DNA from 3 places in the Shewanella sp. DC2-4 genome. Region 3 is predicted to be linked to each of the others. Evidence: predicted binding sites of a transcription regulator. Region 3 holds the regulator's gene; each other region holds the start of a gene.
The links. The regulator NrdR, encoded in region 3, represses ribonucleotide reductase genes. The targets are predictions, from matches to a motif close to AAACACNANATNTNGTGTTT.

Region 1: the regulator NrdR is predicted to act here: its motif matches at 4,001-4,020, upstream of nrdA (class 1a ribonucleoside-diphosphate reductase subunit alpha).
Region 2: the regulator NrdR is predicted to act here: its motif matches at 3,887-3,906, upstream of nrdD (anaerobic ribonucleoside-triphosphate reductase).

Annotation. Positions count from the first base shown of each region.
Region 1 covers NZ_JABRVR010000002.1:1,874,552-1,884,383, reverse strand. Annotated here, with positions in the region: gene gyrA (DNA gyrase subunit A) at 1-1,903, opposite strand, end outside; gene ubiG (bifunctional 2-polyprenyl-6-hydroxyphenol methylase/3-demethylubiquinol 3-O-methyltransferase UbiG) at 2,289-2,999, shown strand; gene HQQ92_RS08965 (HAD family hydrolase) at 3,001-3,672, shown strand; gene nrdA (class 1a ribonucleoside-diphosphate reductase subunit alpha) at 4,175-6,463, shown strand; gene nrdB (class Ia ribonucleoside-diphosphate reductase subunit beta) at 6,538-7,668, shown strand; gene yfaE (class I ribonucleotide reductase maintenance protein YfaE) at 7,707-8,132, shown strand; gene HQQ92_RS08945 (NADPH-dependent 2,4-dienoyl-CoA reductase) at 8,439-9,832, opposite strand, start outside.
Region 2 covers NZ_JABRVR010000002.1:2,521,389-2,531,220, forward strand. Annotated here, with positions in the region: gene ribA (GTP cyclohydrolase II) at 1-397, opposite strand, end outside; gene HQQ92_RS11910 (YibL family ribosome-associated protein) at 671-1,027, opposite strand; gene nrdG (anaerobic ribonucleoside-triphosphate reductase-activating protein) at 1,142-1,603, opposite strand; gene nrdD (anaerobic ribonucleoside-triphosphate reductase) at 1,707-3,824, opposite strand; gene HQQ92_RS11925 (hypothetical protein) at 4,086-4,775, opposite strand; gene HQQ92_RS11930 (MarR family winged helix-turn-helix transcriptional regulator) at 4,895-5,383, opposite strand; gene HQQ92_RS11935 (NADP-dependent oxidoreductase) at 5,530-6,540, shown strand; gene rssA (patatin-like phospholipase RssA) at 6,676-7,623, opposite strand; gene HQQ92_RS11945 (DEAD/DEAH box helicase) at 7,874-9,229, shown strand; gene HQQ92_RS11950 (DUF3010 family protein) at 9,433-9,832, shown strand, end outside.
Region 3 covers NZ_JABRVR010000002.1:860,387-870,218, forward strand. Annotated here, with positions in the region: gene HQQ92_RS04445 (MBL fold metallo-hydrolase) at 87-1,010, opposite strand; gene HQQ92_RS04450 (LysR family transcriptional regulator) at 1,281-2,222, shown strand; gene ettA (energy-dependent translational throttle protein EttA) at 2,360-4,027, opposite strand; gene glyA (serine hydroxymethyltransferase) at 4,217-5,470, shown strand; gene nrdR (transcriptional regulator NrdR) at 5,745-6,194, shown strand; gene ribD (bifunctional diaminohydroxyphosphoribosylaminopyrimidine deaminase/5-amino-6-(5-phosphoribosylamino)uracil reductase RibD) at 6,340-7,494, shown strand; gene HQQ92_RS04475 (riboflavin synthase) at 7,506-8,162, shown strand; gene ribBA (bifunctional 3,4-dihydroxy-2-butanone-4-phosphate synthase/GTP cyclohydrolase II) at 8,258-9,361, shown strand; gene ribE (6,7-dimethyl-8-ribityllumazine synthase) at 9,492-9,832, shown strand, end outside.

The sequences.
Region 1 (9,832 bases), 1.0 Mb from region 3:
GCAGAATCGCAGTAATGCGCTCGCCATCGGATAACGGCAACAAGTTAACAATTGGACGACCACGGGCCGTACGGCTCGCTAATGGCAGTTGATACACTTTGAGCCAGTACATCTTACCAAAATCAGAGAAGCACAAAATGGTATCATGGGTATTGGCAACTAACAGCTTCTCGACGAAATCTTCGTCTTTCACTTTCGTCGCGGCTTTACCTTTACCGCCACGGCGCTGGGCTTGGTAATCGGTCAATGGTTGATACTTGGCATAACCTAAGTGCGACAGTGTTACCACAACGTCTTCTTCGTTGATCAAGTCTTCAAGACTCATATCGACTTCGTTGGCATTGATCACTGTACGGCGCGCATCACCATATTCTTCAAGGATTTGAACTAATTCTTCCTTGATCACTTCCATCAAACGCTCAGGACTGCGCAAAATAAACAGCAGACCCGCGATAAATTCGAGCAGTTCTTCGTATTCGGCGATGATCTTATCGTGCTCAAGACCGGTCAAACGGTGTAAACGCAGTTCCAGAATGGCCTGAGCTTGTTGCTCAGTCAGGAAGTATTGACCGTCACGAATACCGTATTGTGGCTCTAACCACTCTGGACGCGCGGCGTCATCGCCCGCTTTTTCCAGCATGCCTTGAACGTGGCCTAATTCCCAACCTTGCTCAACCAATTTCACTTTGGCATCCGCAGGCGTTGGTGAGGCTTTGATCAGTGCAATAATCGGGTCAATGTTAGCCAGTGCAACCGCCAGCGCTTCCAAAATATGGGCACGCTCACGGGCTTTACGCAGTTCGAATACGGTACGACGCGTCACCACTTCACGGCGATGCAGAATAAAACATTCGAGCATTTCTTTAAGGTTAAACAGTTTAGGTTGACCATTGGTCAGGGCCACCATGTTAATCCCGAAAGAGCACTGCATTTGCGTTTGAGCATAAAGGTTATTGAGTACAACCTCGCCCACTTCACCGCGCTTAATTTCGATAACGATACGCATACCGTCTTTATCAGACTCGTCGCGTAGACCGCTAATCCCTTCAAGCTTTTTATCTTTAACCAGCTCGGCAATCTTCTCGATTAAACGGGCTTTATTCACTTGATACGGGATTTCAGTGACGATAATGCGCTCACGGCCATTATCTTCGGTTTCCACATCTGCCAGAGCACGCATGATCGCGCGGCCACGGCCAGTTTTATAGGCATCAATAATGCCTTTGCGGCCATTGATAATCGCTGCAGTGGGGAAATCTGGACCTGGAATGTATTCCATCAACTGTTCAATCGACAGTGAGGGTTCTTCAATCAATGCCAAACAGCCTTTCACGACTTCCGTTAGGTTGTGTGGTGGGATGTTGGTTGCCATACCCACGGCAATACCCGATGAACCGTTAATTAACAGGTTAGGTACGCGTGTAGGTAATACAGCTGGGATCTGTTCTGTGCCGTCGTAGTTAGGGACGAAATCCACTGTCTCTTTTTCAAGATCGGCCAGTAATTGGTGCGCTAACTTATCCATACGGATTTCGGTATAACGCATTGCCGCCGCTGAGTCACCGTCGACCGAACCGAAGTTACCTTGGCCGTCTACTAAGGTGTAACGCAGTGAGAATGGCTGGGCCATACGGACGATAGTGTCATAAACAGCAGAATCACCATGGGGGTGATATTTACCGATGACGTCACCGACCACACGGGCAGATTTTTTGTAAGGCTTGTTCCAATCGTTCTTCAATTCACTCATGGCAAACAGAACGCGGCGATGAACCGGCTTTAAGCCGTCGCGCACGTCTGGTAATGCACGTCCCACGATAACGCTCATGGCGTAATCAAGGTACGAATTCTTTAGTTCGTCTTCGATATTAATTGGCGAAATAGATGATGCCAGATCAGTCATAAACTGCTCGTTCCCCTGAAAAATAGCTGACAACGTATAATCCGTATCATTGCCTAGCCCAAAAACGTGATTTGGCATTCTAACACAGTTATTTAATGTCGCCAGACCTATCATTATCGAATTGAGAGTCTGGTGGCTTAATAGATGAAAACACTGTCAATTTGGTCGTTTGTGCGATAAACAAGCGTTGAAATTCACGGCTTACGATGAGGAAAAATCGTCAAAGGGATAAAGTAAAAGGTCGATACGGAGCACAACAATTAACATAAAAGTAGATAACTGCTGAAAATTCACTCAACCACAAGGGCTTAGCTCAGTCGAGCACTTTGTTTATCAAACATAGTCGTTATAATAGCCGCACAATACAGCTTCTTCAGGTAATAGCATGCATCAGAATACCAATGTAGACCCACAGGAAATCGCAAAGTTTGAACGTATGGCCGAAACTTGGTGGGATCTCAACGGCGAATTTAAGCCGCTGCATCTATTAAACCCGCTGCGCTTAAACTATATCGATCAAACCGCTGGCGGTATTTTCGGGAAGAAAGTGCTCGATGTCGGCTGTGGTGGCGGCATTTTGTCTGAAAGCATGGCCCGCATCGGCGCCGAGGTTGATGGCTTAGATATGGGTGATGAGCCCTTAGAAGTCGCCCGCCTGCATGCCCTCGAAACGGGCGTGAGCATTAATTATGTAAAAAATACTGCCGAGGCCCACAGCCAAGATCATCAAGCCTATTACGATGTGGTGACCTGCATGGAAATGCTCGAACATGTACCCGATCCACAATCTGTGATCAAGGCTTGCTGTGACATGGTTAAACCCGGTGGTCATGTGTTTTTCTCCACCATCAACCGCAACATTAAATCCTACGTGCACACCATTTTAGGCGCGGAATATTTGCTAAAAATGCTACCAGTTGGCACCCACGAGCATAAAAAATTCATTAAGCCTTCAGAGCTGATTGAGCTAGTAGATAATACCGATCTTATCTGTACCGATGCCTTAGGGGTAAGCTACAACCCATTGACGGGCATTTTTAAGTACACGCCTAAGGTTGATGTGAATTACATGATAGCGACGCGTAAGGTTGATTAATATGAGTCTGGCACAGATCAAAGGCGTACTGTTCGATCTCGACGGCACCTTAGCCGATACCGCGCCGGATCTGGTGCAAGCCCTCAATTTAAGTCTTCAAGATGTCGGCATCGCCGCGCAGCCGTTAGCGGCCATGCGCTACGCCGCCTCCCACGGCAGTTTTGCCTTAGTCGATGCCGCGATTCCTGATGCGGCAGAAGATCTTCGGTCTCAAGTTCAGCAAGGGCTACTCGCCCACTATCAGCATATAAATGGCGATCACTGTGCGCTATTCACAGGCATAGCGGCATTACTCGACTGGCTCGAGTTAACTCAGCTGCCGTTTGGGGTGATCACCAACAAGCCTGCGCGCTTTACCCGTCCCTTATTGCGAAAACTGAATTTACACTTGCGTATGCCCGTTATCATTAGTGGCGATTCTACAAAACACCCAAAACCCCACACTGCACCTATGCTGTTAGGCGCACAACAGCTGAACTGTGCTCCAGAACACATTTTGTATCTTGGGGATGCCGAGCGAGATTTGCTCGCGGCCAAGGCTGCTGGCATGTTAGGCGGCGTGGCCCTATGGGGTTATCTGGGCGTGAACGACAAGCCGTTGCAATGGCCAGCGCACGCGCATTTTGCGAGCCCAACTGAGCTACATCAAGCACTAATCGAAGCATTGGCTTAACAACATCAACCAAAAACAGCGCCTACAATGCTCAAGACTAAGGCATCCAATACGTAACTTCACTGACGGACATCAGTGTGTCAGCATACTATTTATGACCCACGAAAAAAGTCAGGCGGATAAAAGATCGGCACTCGTGAGCGATCGCGATCTAAAGAAAAGATCGCCTAAAAATCCCCCATGAGTGTGACACGCTAACCTGAAATTGAGCTTCAAGGTTAGTCGTTACTAACGCAAAATTTTATCCTCACGTTATCCACAAGATGTCCCCTGAATTCAGACTTGCAAATAGGGGCAAACCTCACTATCTTGTATCCCATATAATTTAAAACACCATATCTTGTGTATAGGTAACAATCAGACACACTAGAAGCTCGCCGCTTAATTGACTCGTTTTTAACCAGTCAGCTGTATTTAAGGGACGATTATTGATTGTTTTACAAGGATACGTACGGTGATTTTGCTCACCTAAATACATATAAGAACCAAGGCCTATCTCCAAATGAATAGCACTATGACAGTCACAAAACGCTGTGGCGATCGTGAGAATATCGATCTCGAAAAAATACACCGCGTAATTACTTGGGCAGCCAAGGGATTAAAAAACGTTTCTGTTTCGGAAGTTGAACTTCGCTCGCACCTACAGTTTTTCGATGGCATCCCAACCGAAGCTATCCATGAAACCATTATCAAGGCTGCGGCGGATTTAATTTCTCCAGAATCACCGGACTATCAGTTCCTTGCTGCCCGTTTAGCGGTGTTTCATTTGCGTAAGAAGGCCTTCGGTCAGTTCGAGCCGCCCGCATTGTATGCTCACGTGACTAAGTTGGTTGAGCTAGGTAAATACGATCAACACATTTTAAGAGATTACACCCGCGAAGAGCTGGATGTGATGGATACCTATATCGACCATTGGCGCGATATGGATTTTTCCTACGCTGCGGTAAAACAGCTTGAAGGTAAATATTTAGTTCAAAACCGTGTGACCCACGAAATCTATGAAAGCGCGCAGTTCCTTTACATTTTGGTCGCGGCTTGCTTGTTTGCCCGTTATCCAAAAGAGACGCGCTTGAAATACGTTAAAGATTTCTATGACGCGGTATCAACTTTTAAACTGTCGCTGCCAACGCCAATTATGGCCGGTGTGCGCACCCCAACGCGTCAGTTTAGCTCTTGCGTACTGATCGAATGTGGTGACAGCTTAGATTCCATCAATGCGACCGCTTCGTCTATCGTGAAATACGTCAGCCAACGTGCGGGTATCGGTATTAACGCCGGTCGTATTCGCGCCTTAGGTAGCCCAATCCGTGGTGGTGAAGCCTTCCACACAGGTTGCTTACCTTTCTATAAGTATTTCCAAACCGCAGTGAAGTCGTGTTCTCAAGGCGGCGTGCGTGGCGGTGCTGCGACCCTGTTCTACCCTATTTGGCACTTAGAAGTCGAATCTCTGCTGGTATTGAAAAATAACCGCGGCGTCGAAGACAACCGTATCCGTCATTTAGACTACGGTGTGCAGTTGAACAAAGTGATGTATCAACGTCTGATCAAAGGCGAGAACATCAGTTTATTTAGCCCATCTGACGTACCTGGCTTGTACGATGCTTTCTTTGAAGATCAAAACGAATTCGAACGTTTATATGTGCAATATGAGCAAGACAGCAACATTCGTAAGAAAACAATAAAAGCAGTTGAGCTGTTTTCACTGATGATGCAAGAGCGTGCTTCAACGGGCCGTATCTACATTCAGAACGTGGATCACTGCAACACTCACAGCCCGTTCGATTCAAAAGTCGCGCCGATCAGACAGTCTAACCTGTGTCTTGAAATCGCCCTGCCGACTAAACCATTAAACAACATCGATGATCCAGAAGGTGAAATCGCGCTTTGTACGCTGTCAGCACTTAACTTAGGTTCTATCAAAGAGTTATCTGATATTGAGCCATTAGCCGACCTCGCCGTACGCGCACTGGATAATCTATTGGACTATCAAGATTACCCTATCAAAGCCGCGCAAATCGCCTCGATGAATCGCCGTACCTTAGGCATAGGCGTGATCAACTTCGCTAACTATTTAGCGAAAAACGGCATGAAGTATTCCGATGGTAGTGCGAACGCTTTAACCCACAGAACCTTCGAAGCGATTCAGTACTATTTACTGAAAGCCTCAATGAACTTAGCCAAAGAGCAAGGTGCGTGTCCGTTATTCCACGAGACCACTTACTCTCAAGGTATTTTGCCAATTGATACCTACAAACGTGATTTGGATAAAATTTGTGCCGAACCATTGCACTTAGACTGGGAATCACTGCGTAGCGATATCAAGCAATATGGCCTGCGTAACTCGACGCTGTCGGCATTAATGCCATCAGAAACCTCGTCGCAAATCTCCAATGCGACCAATGGTATTGAGCCACCACGTGGCCTTATCAGCGTGAAATCGAGCAAAGACGGTCAGCTAAAACAAGTGGTACCTGATTTCGATACACTGAAAGATAGCTATGAATTGCTGTGGAAAATGCCAAGCAACGACGGTTACTTACAGTTAGTGGGTATTATGCAGAAATTCGTTGACCAAGCGATTTCGGCTAACACTAACTACGATCCTTCACGTTTTGAAGGCCGTAAAGTACCCATGCAAACCCTGCTGAAAGATTTGCTCAATGCTTACAAGTTAGGTGTTAAAACGCTTTACTACCATAACACTCGCGATGGTGCGTCGGATTCACACGATGACATCACCAATTTAGAGAAAGAAGATGACGGTTGCGCCGGCGGCGCATGTAAAATCTAGTCTTTAACTTTAACGTTAACGGTTTTATAGGGATCCCTATTTAGTGGATCCCTATCCATTGGAAAAATAGCACCATGGCCTACTCTACCTTCTGTCAAACACCTAACGATGCCACCCGTGAACCTATGTTTTTAGGTCAATCGGTCAACGTGGCTCGTTACGATCAACAAAAATATGAAGTGTTCGAAAAACTGATAGAAAAGCAGTTATCTTTCTTTTGGCGCCCGGAAGAAGTAGACGTCAGTCGCGATAAGATTGACTACGGTGCATTGCCTGATCATGAAAAACACATCTTTATTTCGAATCTGAAATACCAAACCCTACTCGACTCGATTCAAGGCCGCTCGCCCAATGTGGCCTTTTTGCCGCTGGTGTCACTGCCTGAATTAGAAACCTGGATTGAGACTTGGTCTTTCTCTGAGACGATTCACTCGCGCTCATACACCCACATCATTCGCAATATTGTTAACGATCCTTCAGTGATCTTCGACGATATCGTCGTGAACAAAGAAATCTTAAGCCGTGCGACCGATATCGCCGCTTATTACGATCATTTGATCCAACTGACTCAGATATTCCATTTACTCGGTGCAGGAACCCATGTCATCGATGGCAAAGAAGTCATAGTAAACACCCGCACCCTGAAAAAAGCCTTGTACCTGTGCATGATGTCAGTCAACGCCCTAGAAGCCATTCGTTTCTATGTTAGCTTCGCCTGCTCATTTGCCTTTGCTGAACGTAAGCTCATGGAAGGTAACGCGAAAATTATTCGCTTAATCGCCCGTGATGAAGCCTTACACTTAAACAGCACTCAGCATATTTTAAGCATCATGCAAGGCGGTAAAGACGATCCAGAAATGGGTGAAATTGCTGCAGAATGCCAACAGGAAGCTTTCGATTTATTCTTCAAAGCCGCAGAGCAAGAAAAAGAATGGGCCAAATACCTGTTCAAAGACGGCTCTATGATAGGTTTGAATGAACAGATCCTGTGCCAATACGTTGAGTTTATTACTAATCAACGCATGAAGTCGGTGAATCTACCGCAACCATACCCAGAAATAACCAATCCATTACCTTGGATGAAAAACTGGTTAGAAAGCGATGCAGTGCAAGTTGCACCACAGGAAGTTGAAGTCTCTTCATACCTTGTCGGCCAAATCGACTCCGCGGTTGATGGTGATGAGTTCCTCGACTTCGATCTATAAGACACTTAAAAGTGACGTTACAAAATGGCATTAAAACAGTGACATCAAAAAAACGGCCACAAAACCTGTTTGCGAAGGCGCCAATCGTGCGCCTTCAAGGTCAACCTGTGTTGCTCTTTACCGAGCAACAAGGCACTTTGCTGCAAGCGCTCGAAGCCAAAAAAGTCAAAATCTTCTCAGAATGTCGTAACGGTTTCTGCGGAGCCTGCAAAACACGCGTCATCAGCGGAAAAGTCAGCTACTTAAACGAACCCTTAGCCGAACTCAAACATGATGAATGTTTGCCCTGCTGCTGTGTGCCAACCGAAGATTTAGAGCTGGACTTGTCACCTGAAGGTGCAGCTGTGGTCACCTATGCGTGTCAATCTCATCAGAATAAAGCCAGTTTGGCTAAGCCAAAGCAAACACAAAATGTAGCAAGTGACACACGCACGCAGAAACAGGCAGTGTTTGAAGACTCATAACGGCAAGACTCGATTGTTCAATAAGCTGTTTTAAACAAGATGTGGCGTTAAAACCCAAAATCGCTTTAAAACAAAAATGAGCTTTTAAACAAAGAGTAGCTTTAAGACAAACAGCCCCTTTCAATACAGCCTTATTCAATCCGCGCCATTAGATACCAAACGTTTTAAAACCCACTATTTTCCCTTCTCTCTATTTTCAATGCATTCACACAAATAAACTAAAACAAAAAAGCCTGAACACAAGTTCAGGCTTTCAGGATCTAACATTGAATACTTAACGCTTAAAACGTAAGGCTTATCGACTTTCTATAAACGCATTGCCAGTTCAGCGCCTTGGCGGATTGCACGCTTAGCATCAAGCTCTGCCGCGACATCTACGCCACCAATCAGATGCACAGGCAGGCCCGTCGCTTTCATCTCATCCACTAACGTGCGATTCGATTCTTGCCCAGCACACAAAACGACGTTATCAACGGCCAGCACTTCAGCGGTTTCACCCACGCGAATATGCAGTCCAGCATCATCAAACTTATCGTAACTCACGCCCGTTTTCATCTTCACATCATGTTGCTTAAGCACAAGACGGTGGATCCAGCCGGTAGTTTTACCTAAGCCCTTGCCCATCTTCGACGTTTTACGTTGCAGTAAAAACACCTTACGATGATCAGTATTGTCGGAATGAGGTTCAGTTAGGCCGCCTGCATGCAGGTAAGTTTTATCTATGCCCCACTGTTGCAGCCATTTATCGGGGTTCAAGGTGCTCGACTGGCGCTCACACAAAAAGTGCGCCATATCGAACCCTATACCGCCAGCGCCAATCAAGGCCACCGTATTACCGACAGTCACTTCACCCGAGAGCACTTTTTGATAATCGACCACCCGTGGGTCGTCAAAACCGGGTAAGACTAAATCACGCGGCACAACGCCTGAGGCGATTACCACTTCATCAAACTTTTCCGTCGCCAGCACACTGGCATCGAGGCGAGTGTTTAATCTCAGCTCCACCTTATGCAGCTTAATTTGGTTAATGAAATAACGAATAGTCTCGTTAAACTCTTCTTTCCCAGGGATTTTACGGGCGAGATTAAACTGACCACCCACCTCAGATTTCGCTTCAAACAAGACAACGTGATGGCCTCGCATAGCGGCATAAACAGAAAACGCCATGCCCGCAGGGCCTGCCCCCATCACCGCAATACGCTTTTTATTGGCTGTGGGTAAGAAGTTGATTTCAGTCTCATAACAGGCGCGAGGATTCACTAAGCAAGTTGCGCGCTTGAGGGAAAAAGTATGATCAAGACAAGCTTGGTTACAGCCAATGCAGGTGTTGATAAGCTCCGGCGTGTTCGCCGCAGCCTTATTCACAAACTCAGGATCAGCAAGGAAAGGCCGCGCCATCGACACCATGTCAGCTTGACCAGAGGCGATAATCTGCTCACCAATCTCAGGGGTGTTAATGCGGTTAGTCGCAATTAAGGGAACGGCAACAGATTGTTTGAGCTTTTCTGTCACCCACGCAAAGGCGCCACGGGGCACGCTTGTCGCAATGGTCGGTACTCGCGCTTCATGCCAGCCAATGCCCGTATTTAGAATGGACACACCAGCTTGCTCTAACCACTGGGCCAGTTGCACTACTTCATCCCAAGTCGAACCGTTATCCACCAGATCGAGCATGGATAAACGGAAGATAATGATGAAAT
Region 2 (9,832 bases), 1.7 Mb from region 3:
TCATGTCGTATTTACGCATATCCGCTTCGAAACCGAGTTGCTCATTGGCTTCAACCGTGTTGGCGCCTTTATCTTGCAGCTCATAGGCGCGAATTTTATTCAGCAAACCAATGCCACGGCCTTCTTGGCGTAAATAGAGGATAAAGCCACTGCCCGTTTCCGCAATATTTTGCATGGCAGCTTGTAACTGAAAACCACAGTCACAACGCAAGCTAAATAAAGCATCGCCGGTTAAACACTCGGAATGAATACGGCCCAACACAGGTTCATCCGCACTGAGTGTACCGAATGTGAGCGCAACATGCTCTTTACCTGATTCGGTATCTTCAAAACCATGCATGGCAAACACGCCCCAAGGAGTGGGTAACTTTGACGTCGCGACATATTTTATCGACATACTTAACCTTAACGACAACTCTCATTCCATGAGACGAATAAGATCCCTAGAAACAAAACGAGGATTAGGCACTTAGCCAACTAAGCGCACTATTCTAAAGTGTTTTCGAACAATCCAGAAATACTTTAGTGTTTTAATCAACTAAACCAAACATGAATGTCTTTTCGATGGGCAGCACGAAGGAATGGATTAAAACGAAGCAGTGCATTAAATACAAGGAGCACAAACACGCGATCGACACTCGATCCCGTGCCAGTGACATCCTATCCCACATTAAAATTTTGCGGGAGCGTATCCAGTCACTTCCGTTAGCCCCATTTCACGGCCGATAGCCGTCATAGGGTGGATTACCACAAGCCCTTTGACAGACTTTTTCAGTTTGCCCATGTCCGCTTGTTCCGCTTTTGTCAAAGCACGATGGAAAGGCAAACCTTTGATATCTGACCCTTGCTTATTCAATAAGCGGGTTTGTTGCCCTTTCACACTGCCGATTTGCTTAGTGACCGCAGCGATTTCGCGTTTGAACTGGGCAATAATGACGTCATCGCCTCTTTGTTCAGCCGCAGCAAGTTTACGACGAAATTTATCTAATTTATCGTTAAGCTGCTGCAGTTCTTGCTTTAAATTCATTCTGTTACCTTAAATTACCTAAGTTAGCCACAGTAAAATCTTAGCCTGATTATGCTAGCGTCTGTGTCAAGGTCTGAGATTATAGCAGCAAGTTACAGATCCTCGTTACCGCTTTTATAACAAACGAATGATCTGATTGCTGCTACCGCGAAAGACAAGACTCGGATCGGCAAGACTTTGTTCAAATTTTCCGTCCACCAGCACATCAATATAGGCCAACACGGCGCGCTGTTCATCACTCAACTCATCGAGCACATAACCTGTCCAAAGCCAAATATCCTTCCCCTTACACTCAGCCTTGACTCGTTTGACGAGCGTCAAAATGGCACTGAGATTAACAGGCAATAAAGGATCGCCGCCCGAAAGCGATAAACCACGGCGCACAATCCGCTGATCATTAAGATCGGCAATAATCCTATCTTCCATCGTCCTATCAAACACATGCCCAGAACGGGGATCCCAAGTACTTTGATTGTAACAACCGCGGCACTGGTGCTCACAGCCAGAGACAAATAAGGTCGCACGCGTACCTGGGCCATTGACCACATCGTTAGGGAAATACTGATGGTAATTCATTGATGGTTACTCACAGTGCATTTCATCTTTTAACATTGGTACTTATCCCATGGCACCATTGATGCCACGGAATAAGTCTAACAGGCAGAATAAGGTAATAGTGTTACAAGTGTTTGATCCTGCGTTTTACTTCTTCTTGCTTGCCATAATTAAAAGGCCGCGCATCAGGACTGCCTAAGTAACCGCACACACGGCGCGTCACAGAAACCCGACTAGGTTCATGATTGCCACACTTAGGGCAAGTGAACCCTTTACTGGTACAACTAAATTCGCCGGTAAAGCCACAGTCATAGCATTCATCAATTGGTGTGTTAGTGCCATAGTAAGGCACGCGGCTGTAGCTATAATCCCAGACGTTTTCCAGCGCTTCGAGGTTATGCTGCATATTGGGATATTCGCCATAACAAATAAAGCCGCCGTTCGCGATAGCGGGATATGGCTGTTCAAAATCAATTTTATCGTAAGGGTTAACACTTTTTTCCACATCGAGGTGAAAACTATTGGTGTAATAGCCCTTATCTGTCACCCCTGTGACTAGCCCAAATTGCTTCGCATCCAGTTTACAAAAACGGCTGCAAAGACTCTCACTTGGCGTGCTATACAGACTAAAGCCATAACCTGTTTCGGCCTTCCACGCATCGGTAGCCGCTTTAAGATAAGCTACAATAGCAACGGCTTTTTCCCTTAATTGTGCATCATCAAAGACATGAGTTTGGGTGCCATAGAGTGCATTCATGGTTTCATGCAGTCCAATGTAACCGAGTGAAATCGACGCGCGGCCATTTTTAAAGATTTGCGCCACATCATCATCTGCCCGTAAACGTACACCACAGGCGCCTTCCATATAGAGGATAGGTGCCACGCGAGCTTTAACACCGTTCAGTCGCTCAATACGGGTATCCAGCGCTTTACGGGCTAATACTAATCTGTCATCTAAAATGCGATAAAACTCAGTCTCATCGCCATTGGCTTCTAAGGCAATCCGCGGCAGGTTTAAACTGACCACTCCCAAATTATTGCGCCCTTCATGCACAAGCTCGCCATTTTCTTCATAGGTGCCTAAAAAGCTACGGCAGCCCATTGGGGTTTTAAATGAACCGGTAACTTTCTCGACTTGCTCGTAGTTGAGGATGTCGGGATACATGCGCATTGTTGCGCATTTGAGCGCCATCTGTTTTACATCGTAATTGCAATCGCCCGCTTTATGATTAATACCATCGCGAATCGCAAACACTAGCTTAGGGAATACTGCAGTCTTGCGATTTTTACCCAATCCCGCCATCCGCACTTTGAGCATAGATTGCTGAATTAAGCGTGATTCCCACGACGTACCTAAACCAAACCCAAAGGTCACGAACGGTGTTTGGCCATTGGCAGTGTGTAAGGTATTGACCTCATATTCCAAAGACTGGAATGCATCGTGACATTCTTTTTCAGTTTGCGCCGTGGCAAAGGCTTTGGCGTCGGTAATCTTCCAATTCAGGGCAATTTGGTAATGCTTGTCGTAGCTCTTAGCGACAAATGGCGCTAACACTTCATCGATACGGTTGATAGTAGTTCCGCCATAGATATGACTCGCCACTTGGGCAATGATCTGCGCGGTCACCGCTGTCGCTGTTGAAATAGACTTAGGGGTTTCAATTTCGGCATTACCCATTTTAAAGCCGTGGGTCAACATGCCAGCTAAATCAATCAACATGCAGTTAAACATCGGGAAAAACGGAGAGTAATCTAGGTCGTGGTAATGGATCTCGCCCGCTTCATGGGCAGCGACTACATCCTTTGGCAAAATATGACTCTTGGCGTAATGTTTGGCGACTATGCCCGCGAGTAAGTCCCGCTGAGTAGGAATGACTTTTGAATCTTTATTAGCATTTTCATTGAGTAAAGCCGCATTGCTTTGCTCAACTAAACCACGGATTTCGAGGTTGAGTTTACTGGTCGCTTCACGGCACACATCTCTGTCGTGGCGGTATTCGATATACACCCGCGCCAGGGACTTGTACGGCCCTTCCATCAGTAAATTCTCAACCGCATCTTGTAGATGGTGGATATCAACTTCAGCTAATGGCGCGACGCTTTGACTGATACACGCTGCCACTGTCGCTGCATAGTCGCCATCCTCTATTCCAACTGAGTTTGCAGCGGCATTCACTGCATCCCTTATCCTTGTTTCATCAAAAGGTGTGCGGCAACCATCACGCTTAATTACGACTGGCATTGTTCAGTTCCTCTCCATCTTGCCTAAAAATTAATACTACATCTAGTGATTTTAAAAGCATAAAGCACAATATGTAGAGCATTAGGCTACAATGACGGTAAGGAGTCCATGATCCAGATCATAGTTTTTAGGATGAAATAAAAGAACAAACAAGAACTGCAGCTAGGCCCAATTATCTGAAAATTGCGCCTTGACCTGCTGGTTAAACCCAGCTAGTTGAATGCGTGACAATTTGTGTTTATCACGCACTATGGATGTGAATTAACGTTTAGCAAGCGCAAGATAACTACTGAGTTGGCCCGATGCAGATTGATGTGCCCCCATAGATGAAGCAAGTTGCATCATAGATTTTAGCCCCTGCCACTGCTGCTTTTGAGCATCCGTAAGCGGAGGTTCAGAATTCAAATAATCCGTCAATTGGCTAAGGACTTTCGTGGCCTTCTGGGCTAGCACCGGCGACTGAGCATCATCCATATTGGTTAAGACGTTCTTAGCATCTACTAAGGTATTGATAAGAGGATTATTAGGTGATTTTTTAGCTAATGACTTGATTTCATCATCTAAAAAATCTTGCAACGATTGTTTAGTCGGCGTTGTTGTGCTCGGCACTGTAATACCGTTTTTCGATAAACGCTCGAGTTGCACATCCGATAAAATGCCATCTTTTTGTAAGCGCGACACCAATGCGGGAATATCGGCGACGCCAAATTGACCATCGGCAAAAAAATCCTTCGCCATCGATTGAATTTTCTGTGCGCGTTGCGCCCGTGGCGACAGCGCTATCTCATCGGTTTTACCTTTATCGGGTTTGGTAGCATCCGTCTGCGTTTTATTCGTTTCTGTCGTAGTATCGGTTTTAGCCGTGCTCGTCTTTTGGCTATTGGCACCATAGGCATCGGCGATACTGGCACTGCTGCGATTAAGATTAAAGGCATTTAAAATAGAATTCATCGTCAAAAATTCGGCGTCTAAGACTCAATGACGGTTTTAAAGCAAAAACTAAGCCAATCAAGTATTAATCAGTGCAACCCCTGAGTTAATAGCATCACTATGCATAAACCAACTTATATCTAGGACTGTATATCTTCGATCAAGGCAAGACATTGCCGCCTTAGTAAATCGAGTGCCTCAGCGTCCATCTGCACTTTATCAAGCAAGGTTTGCTTCAAGGCAAGAGCTTCGTGCCTGATACCCTCTCCTTGACTTGTCAGAGTGATCAGCTTTTTCCGCTCATCTTCAACGCAGGCTAATCGCGTAATCAACCCCTTCAACTCTAACCGCTTGACGATGGGCGTTAAGGTTCCCATATCGAGTTTAGTCGCCATTGATAGCTGGGTTTGGCTACAGCCGTTTTGACGCCACAGGGTTTGCATCACTAAATATTGAGGGAAAGTTAACTCGTATGCCTCGAGTAGAGGCCGATAAGCACGCACTAATGCATTGCTCGCAGAATATAACGCGAAACAAACATTATCGGATAAACAGAGTGGCTCGCTAGAAGCTTGGCTATGAGTCTGTATTGTAGCGTCTAGCTCAGGTTGAGGTAAGCAATTCTGCACGTTTAAGCGCCTGTCATTTAAACATAACGCTATCTTATCCGATCTATCCCACCTCATCTAGTTTGCGCGCAAACTATTTGCATTCAATCTTAAAGCCACGTAGAGTTAACATCATTAGTTTGCGCACAAACAAAAAGTGAGTTTTTATGAAGAGTATGACTGAAACCCGTGAAATCCATCTAGCTAGTCGCCCAGAAGGCATGCCTACAGCACAGAACTTTACTTTAGTAAATAAAGCGTTAGCACCGCTCACTGATGGACAAGTGCTGATTAAAAATCTATGGATATCGGTTGACCCTTACATGCGCGGGCGCATGGTTGATCGCAAAAGTTATGTTCCGCCCTTCGCCTTAAATCAAGTCTTAGAAGGCGGTGCAATTGGTGAAGTTATCGCGTCAAAAAACACCGAGTTCCCAGTTGGTACTAAAGTCAGCAGCATGCTAGGTTGGCGTGAACACGCAGTCACAGATACCGCAGGACTGACAACTTTACCACAAACTACGCTTGATAATTCACATTTCCTCGGCGTACTCGGAATGCCAGGCATGACAGCTTGGACAGGACTGACTCGCATTACAGATTTAAAAGCGGGTGAGACATTGTTTGTTTCCGCCGCCTCTGGCGCAGTAGGTAGTGTGGCTTGCCAAATTGGCAAACTAATAGGAGCCCGTGTTATAGCCTCTGTCGGTTCAGATGAAAAAGCTGAATTATTAAAAAGTTATGGTGTTGATGCGGTCATCAATTACAAGACTTGTGGCAATCTTACCCAAGCGTTGACAAAAGCTGCGCCAGAAGGGGTTGACGTGTATTTTGAGAACGTCGGTGGCGAGCATTTAGCCGCAGCACTAAGCAATATGAAAGATCATGGACGTATCGCTGTTTGCGGTATGATTTCGCAATATAACAACACAACTCCAACACCTGGCCCTGACAACTTAGCCCTAATTGTAATGCGAAAACTCAAGTTAGAAGGTTTTATCGTATCCGAACATTGGGCGCATTATCCTGAGTTCACCGCAAAAATGGCTCAATGGTTAGCGGAAGGCAAAGTCAAAGCAGAACAAACAATTTATCAAGGGCTTGAACAAGCACCTGATGCTTTTATCGGTCTATTTGAAGGTAAGAATCGCGGTAAAATGTTGGTAAAACTAGCCTAAGTCACCAACAAAGCGGTATAAACATCTCAATATGAGATAGCAAATAGTCGGTATCGCGAAAGTGATACCGACTTTTGTTTATCTTGCAATCAAACGCTATCTATATGAAAGCTTTTGACTCTACATTTTGCATCATCAGCCTTTCCAGAGCGCAGCTTCAATCAAGTGGGCGACTTTCTCCACCGCCGCTTCGCCGGCGGCAATCGCCTCATCAGCACGGTGAAACTCCATAGTGCCGATATTTCCCACCTCTGGCACAATACAAATATCTGGTGGATCGCCCATCAACCGCGCCCGCTTATGTCTTTGCTCTAAAATACCCATAGATTGCGACATCACAGCAATCATCCCCGGATTCGATTTAGTGCCGAGCGAAAACTTATCGGTTAGGTTACTGACATAATCTCGGCCACGGGCGAATAAATCCATAAAGCCCGTTTCTTGTCGCGCTGGCATATCCATTTCAGCTTGGACAGTCCTTTGGCTGGTCATATTCACGGGTAACACTTGGATACGCCCAGAATGATAGCCATATAAATCCACTGCAATCACTACATCAACGCCCATGGCACGGCTGACCGAAACAGGAACAGGATTCACCACAGCACCATCGACTAACCAGCGTTCTCCTTGTCTGACAGGGGCTAAAATCCCCGGCATGGAGCAAGAGGCCCGTACCGCTTGCCGTAAATCCCCTTCAGTAAACCAAATTTCCTGACCAGAGTATAAGTCAGTCGCGACGGCTGCAAAGGGACGATTGAGATTTTCAATATTCACATCTCCTATACGTGCATGCAGCACATCGAACACTTTGTCTCCGCCGATAAGCCCGCCCTTACGCCATCGAATATCCATCAAGCCAAGCACGTCCCAACTAGAAAAACCGCGCACCCATTTTTCTAACTCGGGTAAATGATCATGGGCGTAAGCGGCCCCCACTAAAGCCCCTACCGAACATCCAGCCACTTTATCGGGCTTAATACCCATGGCAGCTAAACCATTCAATACACCTATATGTGCCCAACCTTTCGCCGCCCCACTACCCAAGGCAATACCTACCGAAGGGGTTGTTCCGTTAGCCATAAATCATTTCTCCTGTAACTCAATGCAGTACACGATAACGTAAAATCCTGCCATATCCACTGTCAATCGGTAAAAACGACACAATTAAGAGGTTGTAATACCAATGTAAATAAATACAATCAACAGAGCATAAATGGCACTCTTTCTACATCAATCCGTGCATGAAGCAGAGATAATCACCGATGTGGATAGCTGAGCAAGGATGATTAAGGCTATAATCTGCCCTTACTAAGATTTAGGGGATATACCTTTGCAATTTACCGATTTTTCTCTGGACCAGCGTCTGCTTCAAAGCATAAAACATATGGGGATCACAGAACCCACCGCCATCCAGGAACAAGCACTGCCTATCGCATTGGCAGGTAAAGATTTAATGGCGTCATCAAAAACGGGCTCAGGTAAAACCTTAGCGTTTTTGTTACCCGCATTGCAAAGAGTCATTTCTACCCGCTCACTGTCGAAACGTGATCCTAGAGTCTTGATTTTATTACCGACCCGCGAACTAGCGCATCAGGTTTATAGTCAGCTTCGCCTGCTTGTCGCCAACACCCAATACAAGGCCATCAGCGTACTGGGCGGGGAAAACTTTAATGACCAAGCCAAAGCTCTAGCGAAAGAACCGCATTTCATTGTCGCGACTCCAGGCCGTATCGCCGATCATTTAGAACAGAAGCATCTTTTTCTCAATGGCTTAGAGTTATTAGTCCTCGATGAAGCCGACCGCATGTTGGATTTAGGCTTTGCACCGCAGCTAAAAGCGATCAACGATGCAGCCGATCATAAACGTCGTCAAACTCTGATGTTTTCGGCCACGTTAGATCACGATGAAATCAATGATATCGCAACAACATTACTAAAAAATCCAGCGCACGTGGCGATTGGCGCAGCTCACTCTGAGCATAACGATATTCATCAACGTATCTTTTTATGTGACCACTTAGACCATAAAGAAGCGTTATTAGCCCGTTTGCTCAAAGATGAAACCCATAAACAAGTGATTATTTTTACCGCGACGCGTCCAGATACTGAGCGCTTAGCCGCTAAATTAACCACGCAAGGTTTTGCAACCGCCGCACTCAGCGGTGATTTAAAGCAGGCCGCACGAAACCAAATCATGGACCAATTTGCCCGTGGCCAACAACAAGTACTAGTGACAACCGATGTCGCCTCTCGCGGCCTGGATTTGCTCAATGTGTCCTTGGTCGTTAACTTCGACATGCCTAAATTTGCCGAAGAATACGTGCATCGTATCGGCCGTACTGGTCGTGCAGGCGCAAAAGGTGATGCGATATCGCTCGTCGGGCCAAAAGATTGGGACAACTTTAAGAAAGTCCAAGTCTTCCTCAGAAAAACCTTTGAGATCAGCACAATTCCAGGCCTAGAAGCTAAATTTAGTGGTCTAAAAAGCAAAGCTAAACAAACGCCAGTAAAACGTGTTGCTAAAGCGGAGCTTGCTAAAGGTAAGAGCAAAAGAACCAAAGCAACCACACCAGCTCCGTCGCGGGATAAGCGTTTCATCACGGGCGTGGATGTCGGCGATGCTCCTATGCGTAGAAAACCTGCTGCGGCACAATTACTACAAGATAATGATACTGAAGAAGTTTAAAACTAATTTATGCATAAAGGCCGGTGGATTTAACATCAGATATTATCTCTGATACAAATCACATAGGCATGATCTAATACTGGAAATTGACATACTAAAATTATCAGTCTGTCGCCAAGCGAATCAAAAGCGCATGGTAAACACTGATCCTCATGTCATTTCCAGCTACAATAGCGCTATTATCGATATTTTGAAGGTGTAACATGAGAGTTTGTGGTGTTGAATTAAAAGGTGGCGAAGCCATTATCAGTTTATTGAGCTATGAAGGTGAAACCTTCAATGTGCCAGAATGCCGTAAGGTGTCTTTCACCGTTTCCCAATCTGCTACCACAGAAGCTATTCGTGAGTTTCACTTCGCTTTTCATAAGCTTATGCAAGATTATCGTGTTGATGAAGTTGTCATCATAGAACGTGAGCAAAAAGGTAAACTCGCGGGTTCAGCGACAAGCTTTAAACTTGAAGCAGCCATTCAATTAGGGGAATTACCTGTCAGTCTATTGTCTCCTGTCACTATCAAAGAGCAAAACAAGCGCAATCCACCCCAAGTTGATTTCGATAGTTTAGATCTTAAAAAAGTACAGCAGTTAGCTTTCGAAGCCGCTT
Region 3 (9,832 bases):
AATGGCACGCAATCGCTCACGTGCCTGTCTTTAACTGTTTTCACTTAAATGCTTGTATCTAATCGCCTAGATAGATATGGCTGGGCTTACATAGGCCAGGTCATTTCGCCCATGTAAACTTTGGCGCTGATCTCAAGCCCTGCATCGGCTGGCATTTGTGGGTATAGCGCCAGCATCTTTTGGATTAATTCGGCTGAATCTTTCGAGGCTTTTGCAGCGATTTCAAAGGCTTTTACATATTCACGGGTAAAACCGATGGCGTGGGTATTAAATCGCGCTTCGCCTAAATAGTGCCCTGGGATCACTGTGGTCGGCAGCAGTTTTTCCATTGCATCTAAATGGGTTAACCATTCCTGACGCTCAGAGGCAGTTTGAGTGTCAGCCATCCAAACATGCGTGTTATCAAATACTTCCACGCCACCTGTAATGGTTTTTGCCGATGGCACCCACAGGAAAGTGTGTTTAGGGTGTTTATCATTAAAACCTTTGATAATCACTTGCTCACCGTCGATGGTAAAAGTGTCACTGTGAATCGCCTTAGGTAACACTAATTCGCTTGGCGCATTATCTTTTAAAATCGGCCCCCAGTAGGCGAGTTTGCCTTCCATTGAGGCTTTAATCGCATCGACAGTGGTTTGAGTCGCGACGATTTGTGCATCGGGGAAATTCTTTTTAATCACGGCTAAGCCGAAATAGAAATCAGGATCGCTATGGCTGATATACACCTGAGTCAGCTTTTTACCGCTGGCTTTGATGGTGTCGACCAATGTTTGGGCATCGTTATTTTGAAATTGCGCATCGACGAGCATCATTTCGTGTTTGCCGCTGATAAAGCTCGATGACACGGCAAAGATGCTGTTTTCGCCCGGATTAAAATGGCTCACTTGCAATGGCGCTGCATTGACCGCGCTAAGTCCTGCCAGCAACAAGGTGGCGGCTAGGCTTATTTTAGACGAGGCCTTCAATGTGGCGTTAACTGTGTTACGTATTGCATAGGTCGATGTGTTCATTTGGGGCTCACTTATAGTCACAGGGTGAAAGAGTAAAAGGTTCGATTTAGCATTCATTGATTTGCAGCTGCTGCAAAAGTGAGTTAAGTATAGGTTGCAAAAATCAATAGATAAATGCGAGTATCTGCCCATGTTTGTTGCATTAATCGGACGAATAGCTGCGTGTACTATTGCATTCTTAATTACTAGTTACTTAGTTATGTGGGTACGCGAGTATGTCATTGAGCCTTCGAATGATTGAAAGTGATTGAACGAGAGTGGAGATAAATCATGGACAGACTCGAAGCGGCTAAGGTGTTTGTGACTATTGTTGAGCGCGGCAGCATGATCAGCGCCGCCAATGCCTTAGATATGTCGCGTTCTATGGTGACCCGTTACTTGAGCGAAATGGAAGAATGGTCTGGTGCTAGGTTGTTGCATCGCTCGACGCGTAGCCTCAGCTTAACGCCAGCGGGTGAGCAAGTGCTGGACTATTGCCATCGGCTGCTCGAACTGGCTAACGAAGTGCCGGCGGTCAGTCATGCCGCTGTGGCGATTCCGCGGGGATTACTCCGTATTAGTTGCTCCCAGTTTTTGGCGCATCAGATTTTAGCGCCCGTGGTACAGCAATATTTAGCCAGTTATCCGCAGGCGGGCGTGAATTTCCACGTGAGCAGCCAAACCGTCGATTTAGTCGCCGAGCGTATTGATCTGGCTATTCGCATCACCAATGAACTCGATCCCAATCTTATCGCTAGGCGCTTAGGGGAGTGTGAGTCTGTGGTGTGCGCCGCACCGAGTTATCTTGCCGCGCGCGCTGCCGTGCTGCATCCCGAGGATTTAACTCAGCATAACTGTTTAACCTATTCTTATTTTGGCGATGTGATGTGGCGCTTTTATAAAACCGATGTAGGGGCGAAACAGGCTCAAGCGTTGAACTCCGATCCTAAGTCAAACCAAGGTCAGGTATTTAACGTGCCTGTGAATGGTAATTTCAGCGCCAATGATTCCATGGTGGTGCTTAATGCCACGCTGGCTGGTGAGGGAATTGCTATGCAGCCGGTTTGGGCGGCGAAACCCTATTTAGACTCGGGTCAGCTAGTGCCTTTATTAACTGAGTTTAAACCTCTGTCCCTCGGTGTGTATGGCGTGTATCAATCCCGCAAACACATGCAGCCTGCACTTAGGGTGATGATGGACATGCTGGTGGCCTACTTTGCCAGCTTGAATTGAAATAGTGCCAGTTTGAAATAGCGCCAAAGTCTACGGCACTCATAGCGCAACTGAATGCCATAAAAAGGAGCTTAACCCTTTCGAGCTAAACTCCTCAGATTTACACTTGTCTAGATTCTAGATTCTAGATTCTAGATTTACTTTATCATGCGCTTGTATTTCAAGCGGTGTGGCTCAACCACATCGGCGCCATAGGTGTTTTTCAACCATGCCGAGTATTCTGTGTAGTTACCTTCGTAGAAGTTCACTTGGCCTTCGTCACGGTAATCCAGAATGTGGGTCGCGATACGGTCGAGGAACCAACGGTCATGCGAAATCACCATAGCGCAACCGGGGAATTCCAGAATCGCTTCTTCCAGTGCGCGCAGGGTTTCAACGTCTAAATCGTTGGTGGGTTCGTCGAGGAGTAATACGTTACCGCCCGCTTGCAGCAGTTTGGCTAAATGCACGCGGTTACGTTCACCACCAGATAAAGTACCGATGACTTTTTGCTGATCGCCACCACGGAAATTGAAGCGGCCTACATAGGCACGGCTCGGGATTTCCATGTTGTTGATACGCATGATGTCTTGACCACCGGAGATTTCTTCCCAAATGGTGTTCTTATCATTCATCGAATCGCGGAACTGCTCAACCGAGGCCAGTTGCACTGTATCACCCAGCTCAATGCTGCCGCTGTCTGGCTTTTCAGCGCCGGATAACATGCGGAACAGGGTCGATTTACCCGCGCCGTTGGCACCGATAATGCCGACGATCGCGCCCTTAGGCACAGAGAACGACAGGTTGTCGATCAATACGCGGTCACCGTAAGATTTGGTCAGGTTATTCACTTCAATAACCTTGTCACCTAAACGTGGTCCTGGCGGAATAAACAGCTCGTTGGTTTCGTTACGTTTTTGGTAATCGTTAGTGTTCAGTTCTTCAAAGCGTGCCATACGGGCTTTGCCTTTAGACTGGCGGCCTTTCGCGCCTTGACGTACCCATTCCAATTCTTTGGCAATGGTCTTTTGGCGAGCGCTTTCGGTAGCCGATTCTTGCTTTAGACGGGCATCTTTCTGCTCAAGCCATGAAGAATAGTTACCTTCCCACGGAATACCTTCACCGCGGTCGAGTTCTAAAATCCAGCCAGCGGCATTGTCGAGGAAGTACCTGTCATGGGTAATCGCGACCACAGTACCAGCATATTCCTGCAGGAAGTGCTCAAGCCACGCCACAGATTCAGCATCCAAGTGGTTGGTTGGTTCGTCCAGTAACAGCATTTCTGGTTTTTCAAGCAGCAAGCGACAAATCGCCACGCGGCGACGTTCACCACCGGATAATACTTCGATTTTCTCATCCCAATCTGGCAGACGCAGGGCGTTGGCGGCGCGCTCAAGGACGTACTCTAAGTTATGGGCATCTTGGGCTTGAATAATGGCTTCGAGTTCGCCTTGCTCTTTTGCAAGGGCGTCGAAATCGGCATCCGGCTCGGCGTAGGCTGCGTAAACGGCATCGAGGCGAGTCAGGGCATTTTTTGCCTCTGCTACCGCTTCTTCAATCGCTTCACGTACGGTTTGATTCGGATCGAGTTTAGGTTCCTGCGGCAGGTAACCGATTTTCAATCCCGGCATTGGGCGCGCTTCGCCTTCAATTTCGGTGTCGATACCCGCCATAATGCGCAGTAGTGTCGACTTACCTGAACCGTTGAGGCCGAGTACGCCAATTTTGGCGCCGGGGAAAAAGCTTAAAGAAATATCTTTAAGGATCTGCTTCTTAGGCGGAACAATTTTACCCACCCGCAGCATGCTGTAAACAAACTGAGCCATTTTTCTCTATCTTAAGTGACTAATGATGCGGCTAATTCTACTCGATTGCGCGCCGAACTCAACTCGACAATGAGCCAAGTTCAAGCACTCTCTGCAGGAATTTCATGTTTCAAATACTGGGATTGTGACCGCGTTCCGAGTAGAATACCGCGCAACCCTACCTATAAGAATTGGCAGCTGGAGTAAGCAATGCTGAAAAAAGATATGAATATCGCAGATTATGATCCGGAACTGTTTAACGCAATTCAGAATGAAACTCTGCGTCAAGAAGAGCATATTGAGCTGATTGCTTCTGAAAACTACACCAGTCCACGCGTGATGGAAGCGCAAGGTTCACAGTTAACCAATAAGTACGCTGAAGGCTATCCAGGCAAGCGTTACTACGGTGGTTGTGAGTATGTGGACGTAGTTGAAACCTTAGCGATTGAACGTGCTAAACAACTGTTTGGCGCAACTTACGCTAACGTACAACCTCATTCAGGTTCACAGGCAAACAGCGCGGTTTACATGGCATTGTTAAAGCCTGGCGATACCGTACTGGGCATGAACTTAGCTCATGGTGGTCACTTGACCCACGGTTCACCGGTTAACTTCTCTGGCAAACTGTACAACATCATTCCTTATGGTATCGACGAGTCTGGCAAAATTGACTACGACGAGATGGAACGTATTGCCTTAGAACACAAGCCTAAGATGATGATCGGCGGTTTCTCTGCCTACTCAGGTATCGTTGATTGGGCAAAAATGCGTGAAATCGCAGACAAAATCGGTGCTTATTTATTTGTCGATATGGCACACGTTGCCGGTCTTATTGCTGCGGGCGTTTATCCAAACCCAGTTCCACACGCACATGTTGTGACATCTACGACCCACAAAACCTTAGCGGGTCCTCGTGGTGGCGTGATCCTGTCAGCTGCTGACGATGAAGACTTGTATAAGAAGTTGAACTCTGCGGTATTCCCTGGTGGTCAAGGTGGTCCATTGATGCACGTTATCGCCGGTAAAGCGGTGGCGTTCAAAGAAGCCCTAGAGCCAGAATTTAAAGTTTACCAACAGCAAGTGGTTAACAACGCTAAAGCTATGGTTGAAGTGTTCCTTGAGCGCGGTTACAAAATCGTCTCTGGCGGAACCAGCAACCACTTAATGCTAGTTGACCTGATTGGTCGTGACTTAACGGGTAAAGAAGCCGATGCCGCCTTAGGTAGCGCTAACATTACTGTGAACAAAAACTCAGTGCCAAACGACCCTCGTTCACCCTTTGTGACCTCAGGTGTGCGTATCGGTACGCCAGCCATTACGCGCCGCGGCTTTAAAGAAGCGGAATCGAAAGAGCTGACTGGCTGGATTTGTGACATCCTTGATGATGCAAGCAATCCTGCTGTGATTGAGCGTGTTAAAGGCCAAGTATTGGCACTTTGCGCACGTTTCCCTGTTTACGGCTAATTTGCCTATGCATCTACGTTTAGTAGATGAATGGCCGAGATTGACCGCCGACTGACTTGATACCTGTCACATCAGGTACTTAGCATCAGGCACTTAACATTAGGTTGTTAAGCTCAGGTAGTTAACCTCAGCCCATAAATAGGATAAAATCCCATGGCCGCATCTTGCGGCCATTTTTATTGGTAAAATCTTAGGCTTAAATCCATTGCGTTTGACTGAGATTTAACAGGTAAACCCATTAACGCTTTACGACCATTCACTGGCAGGAGGCTCAATGCATTGTCCATTTTGTAGCGCGACAGATACTAAAGTCATCGATTCCCGATTAGTGGCAGAAGGCCACCAAGTGCGCCGTCGCCGAGAATGCACCGAATGTCATGAAAGATTTACCACCTTCGAAGGCGCCGAATTAGTCATGCCTAGGGTGATTAAGCGCGATGGTTCACGCCAACCCTTCGATGAAGAAAAACTCCAAGGTGGCATGTTACGCGCCGTTGAAAAACGCCCCGTATCTATGGATGAAATCGAGCAAGCACTCAGCAAAATCAAGTCTACTCTGCGCGCCACTGGCGAGCGGGAAGTGCCGTCAGAAATGGTGGGTAACTTAATGATGGAGCAATTGATGAGCCTAGATAAAGTCGCCTACATACGTTTCGCTTCTGTGTACCGCGCCTTCGAAGACGTGTCTGAATTTGGCGAAGCCATCGCCAAGCTACAAAAGTAGTTATTCGATTTTTGTGGCTAGTCTATCGGTGTTTGGTTGCGCTAGCTTTAAAAGAGGCTTTTGATTAATAGCTTCTGCAAGACAGGTTTTAAAAACAGATTTGCAAGACTGGTGAAAGCCGAAACCTTTAACAACAGGGTTGAACATGAGCTTGAACATAAGTTGGTCCGTACTCGATACCCAAATGATGAGCCGCGCGATTCAATTGGCGCACAAAGGCTTTTACACCACTAGACCCAATCCCAGTGTGGGCTGCGTTATCGTTAAAGATAACCAAATCATTGGTGAAGGTTATCATCAAAAAGCGGGTGAGCCCCACGCCGAAGTGCATGCGCTACGTATGGCTGGCGAACGCGCCCGCGGCGCAACGGCCTATGTCACTTTAGAGCCCTGCAGCCATTATGGCCGCACGCCGCCCTGCGCCTTGGCGCTGATCAATATTGGCGTTAAACGTGTGGTGGTCGCGGTGGAAGATCCTAATCCGCAAGTAGGTGGTCGTGGCATTCAAATGCTGCGTGACGCCGGTATTGAAGTGGATGTGGGATTACATCGCGATGAAGCCTATGCCTTGAATTTAGGCTTTATGAAGCGGATGGAATCGGGTTTACCCAGAGTTACAGTAAAATTGGCTGCGAGTCTCGATGGTAAAACCGCGCTGTCTAACGGTGTGTCTAAATGGATAACCGGTCCAGAATCTCGTCGCGACGTGCAGCGATTACGTTTACGTTCTTGTGCACTGGTCACGGGAATTGAAACCATACTGGCGGACGATCCCTCACTCAATGTGCGTTATCAGGAACTTGGCAGCTTAAAAGACAGTGTAACCGAGGCGCAATTACTGCAGCCATTAAGAGTGATACTTGACAGTCGCGCCCGTTTGCCGTTATCGGCCGCCTGCTTGGCTATCGTATCGCCCATACTCTTGGTCTCGACCGTGGCTTATTCCGCAGAGTTTCAAGCACAATTGCCCTCCCATGTGAGTTGCCTCGTGTTACCTGCAATTGCAGGTCGCGTCTCATTGCCTGAACTATTAAGCTATTTAGGCCAAAGCTGTAATCACGTGCTGGTGGAAGCGGGTGCAACCTTAGCGGGCGCATTTTTAGCGCAGGGGCTGGCCGATGAGTTAGTGCTATATCAAGCGATGAAAATCCTCGGTGGGCATGGGCGTAATCTGCTGCAATTGCCCGATTATCAAACCATGGCACACATTCCTGCACTCACGTTGGTCGATGAGCGCAAAATAGGGCCAGATACCCGTTTAATCTTGAGCGTTAAGCTTGATACTTCTTTATTTAATTAAGTGAGTTAACCATGTTTACTGGGATTATTGAAGCCGTTGGCACCCTGCGCAAACTGGAGCGTAAAGGCGATGATATTCGTCTTACCGTGGCGAGCGGCAAACTGGATTTAAACGATGTACGTCTAGGCGACAGTATTGCTACCAACGGTGTGTGCTTAACGGTTGTGCAGCAATTAGCCGACAGTTATGTGGCTGATGTCTCTGCCGAAACCGTGAGTCTAACCGGCTTTGCTCACTACAAAGTGGGCACTAAGGTGAATCTTGAAAAGGCCGTCACCCCAACCACACGCTTAGGCGGCCACATGGTCAGTGGCCATGTGGACGGTATGGCAACGGTTGAGCAACGCTTAGTGCGTGGTCAAGCCATTGAATTTTGGTTAGCCGCACCCGTAGAGCTTGGGCGTTATATTGCCCATAAAGGTTCCATCACCATTGATGGTGTGAGTCTGACGGTTAACGAAGTGGACGGCAGTCGATTCCGCTTGACCATAGTGCCGCATACCGCAGGGGAAACCACGTTAATCGACCTGCAAGCGGGCGATAAGGTGAATATCGAAGTGGATTTAATCGCCCGTTATCTTGAACGTTTGATGAATTATGATGGCAAAGACAGCAAGAGCGGTGGCGTCACCATGGAAATGTTAGCCCGTGCCGGCTTTGTGCGTTAGTGCACAGGAGCAGATTATTTAACTTAAGCTTATCGGCAGCTTAGGTTATTTAGGTATAGAATTTCATAATAACAGCAAAATCATAAGGTCCTACAATGGCGCTGCACAGTATAGAAGAGATCATCGAAGATATTCGTCAAGGCAAAATGGTTATTTTGATGGATGACGAAGACAGAGAAAACGAAGGTGATTTGATCATGGCGGCCGAAATGGTCACGCCAGAAGCGATTAACTTTATGGCGAAATATGGCCGTGGACTTATTTGCCAGACCATGACTAAAGCCCGTTGCCAGCAGTTAAACTTGCCTTTAATGGTGACGAATAATAACGCCCAGTTCTCGACTAACTTTACGGTTTCTATTGAAGCGGCGGAAGGTGTGACTACCGGTATTTCGGCCCACGATCGCGCTGTAACGGTGAAAGCGGCTGTGGCTAAAGAGGCTAAAGCGTCTGATTTAGTGCAACCAGGGCATATCTTCCCGTTAATGGCACAGGACGGCGGCGTATTAACCCGCGCAGGCCACACTGAAGCTGGCTGTGATTTAGCCCGTCTTGCGGGACTTGAGCCATCGGGCGTTATCGTTGAAATTTTGAACGAAGACGGCACTATGGCACGTCGCCCAGATTTGGAGATTTTCTCCGAGTTGCATGGCATCAAAATCGGCACTATCGCGGCTTTAATCGAGTATCGCAACACCAAAGAAACCACGGTTGTGCGTGAAGCTAAATGCAAATTACCGACCCGTTTCGGTGAGTTCGACATGGTGACCTTCAGAGACACTATCGACAATCAACTGCACTTTGCCTTAGTCAAAGGTGAGGTGAAAGAAGATTGTTTGGTGCGCGTGCATTTGCAAAATACCTTCAACGATTTACTCCACTCAGAGCGCGATCAGCAACGCAGCTGGCCACTCGAAAAGGCGATGGAGCGTATTTCTGCAGAAGGTGGTGTATTGGTTTTACTCGGGAATCAAGAACATCCCTGTGAAATCCTTTCTAAGGTGAAAGCCTTTGAAGCTGAAGATCAAGGCCAAGCGCCTGCTTCTGCAAAATGGCAGGGGACGTCGCGCCGTGTGGGTGTTGGCTCGCAAATTCTCGCCAGCCTTGGCGTGACTAAGATGCGCCTGCTCAGCTCGCCTAAACGCTACCACTCACTTTCAGGCTTTGGCCTTGAAGTGACTGAGTATGTGGCGGACTGAAACCCAAAGTTACACTGAAGTAAAATTAACAATTTCTGATAATTTGCATAGGGCTCTGGGCAATTGGCTGTGATATCATGTCGCCACTTTTCGCCCCGAGCTGGGTGCTTTAGCTAAATTAGGTAAGATAATGAACGTAGTTCAAGGTAATATCGAAGCGAAAAATGCCAAAGTTGCGATTGTAATTTCGCGTTTCAACAGCTTTTTAGTTGAGAGCTTGCTTGAAGGTGCACTTGACACGCTGAAACGTTTTGGCCAAGTCAGCGACGACAATATCACTGTTGTCCGTGTACCAGGTGCGGTTGAGTTGCCGCTAGCTGCGCGTCGCGTAGCTGCCAGTGGTAAATTCGACGGTATTATCGCATTAGGTGCGGTGATCCGTGGTGGTACTCCTCATTTTGATTTTGTTGCAGGCGAATGTAATAAAGGTCTAGCTCAAGTTGCTTTAGAATTTGATCTGCCTGTTGCTTT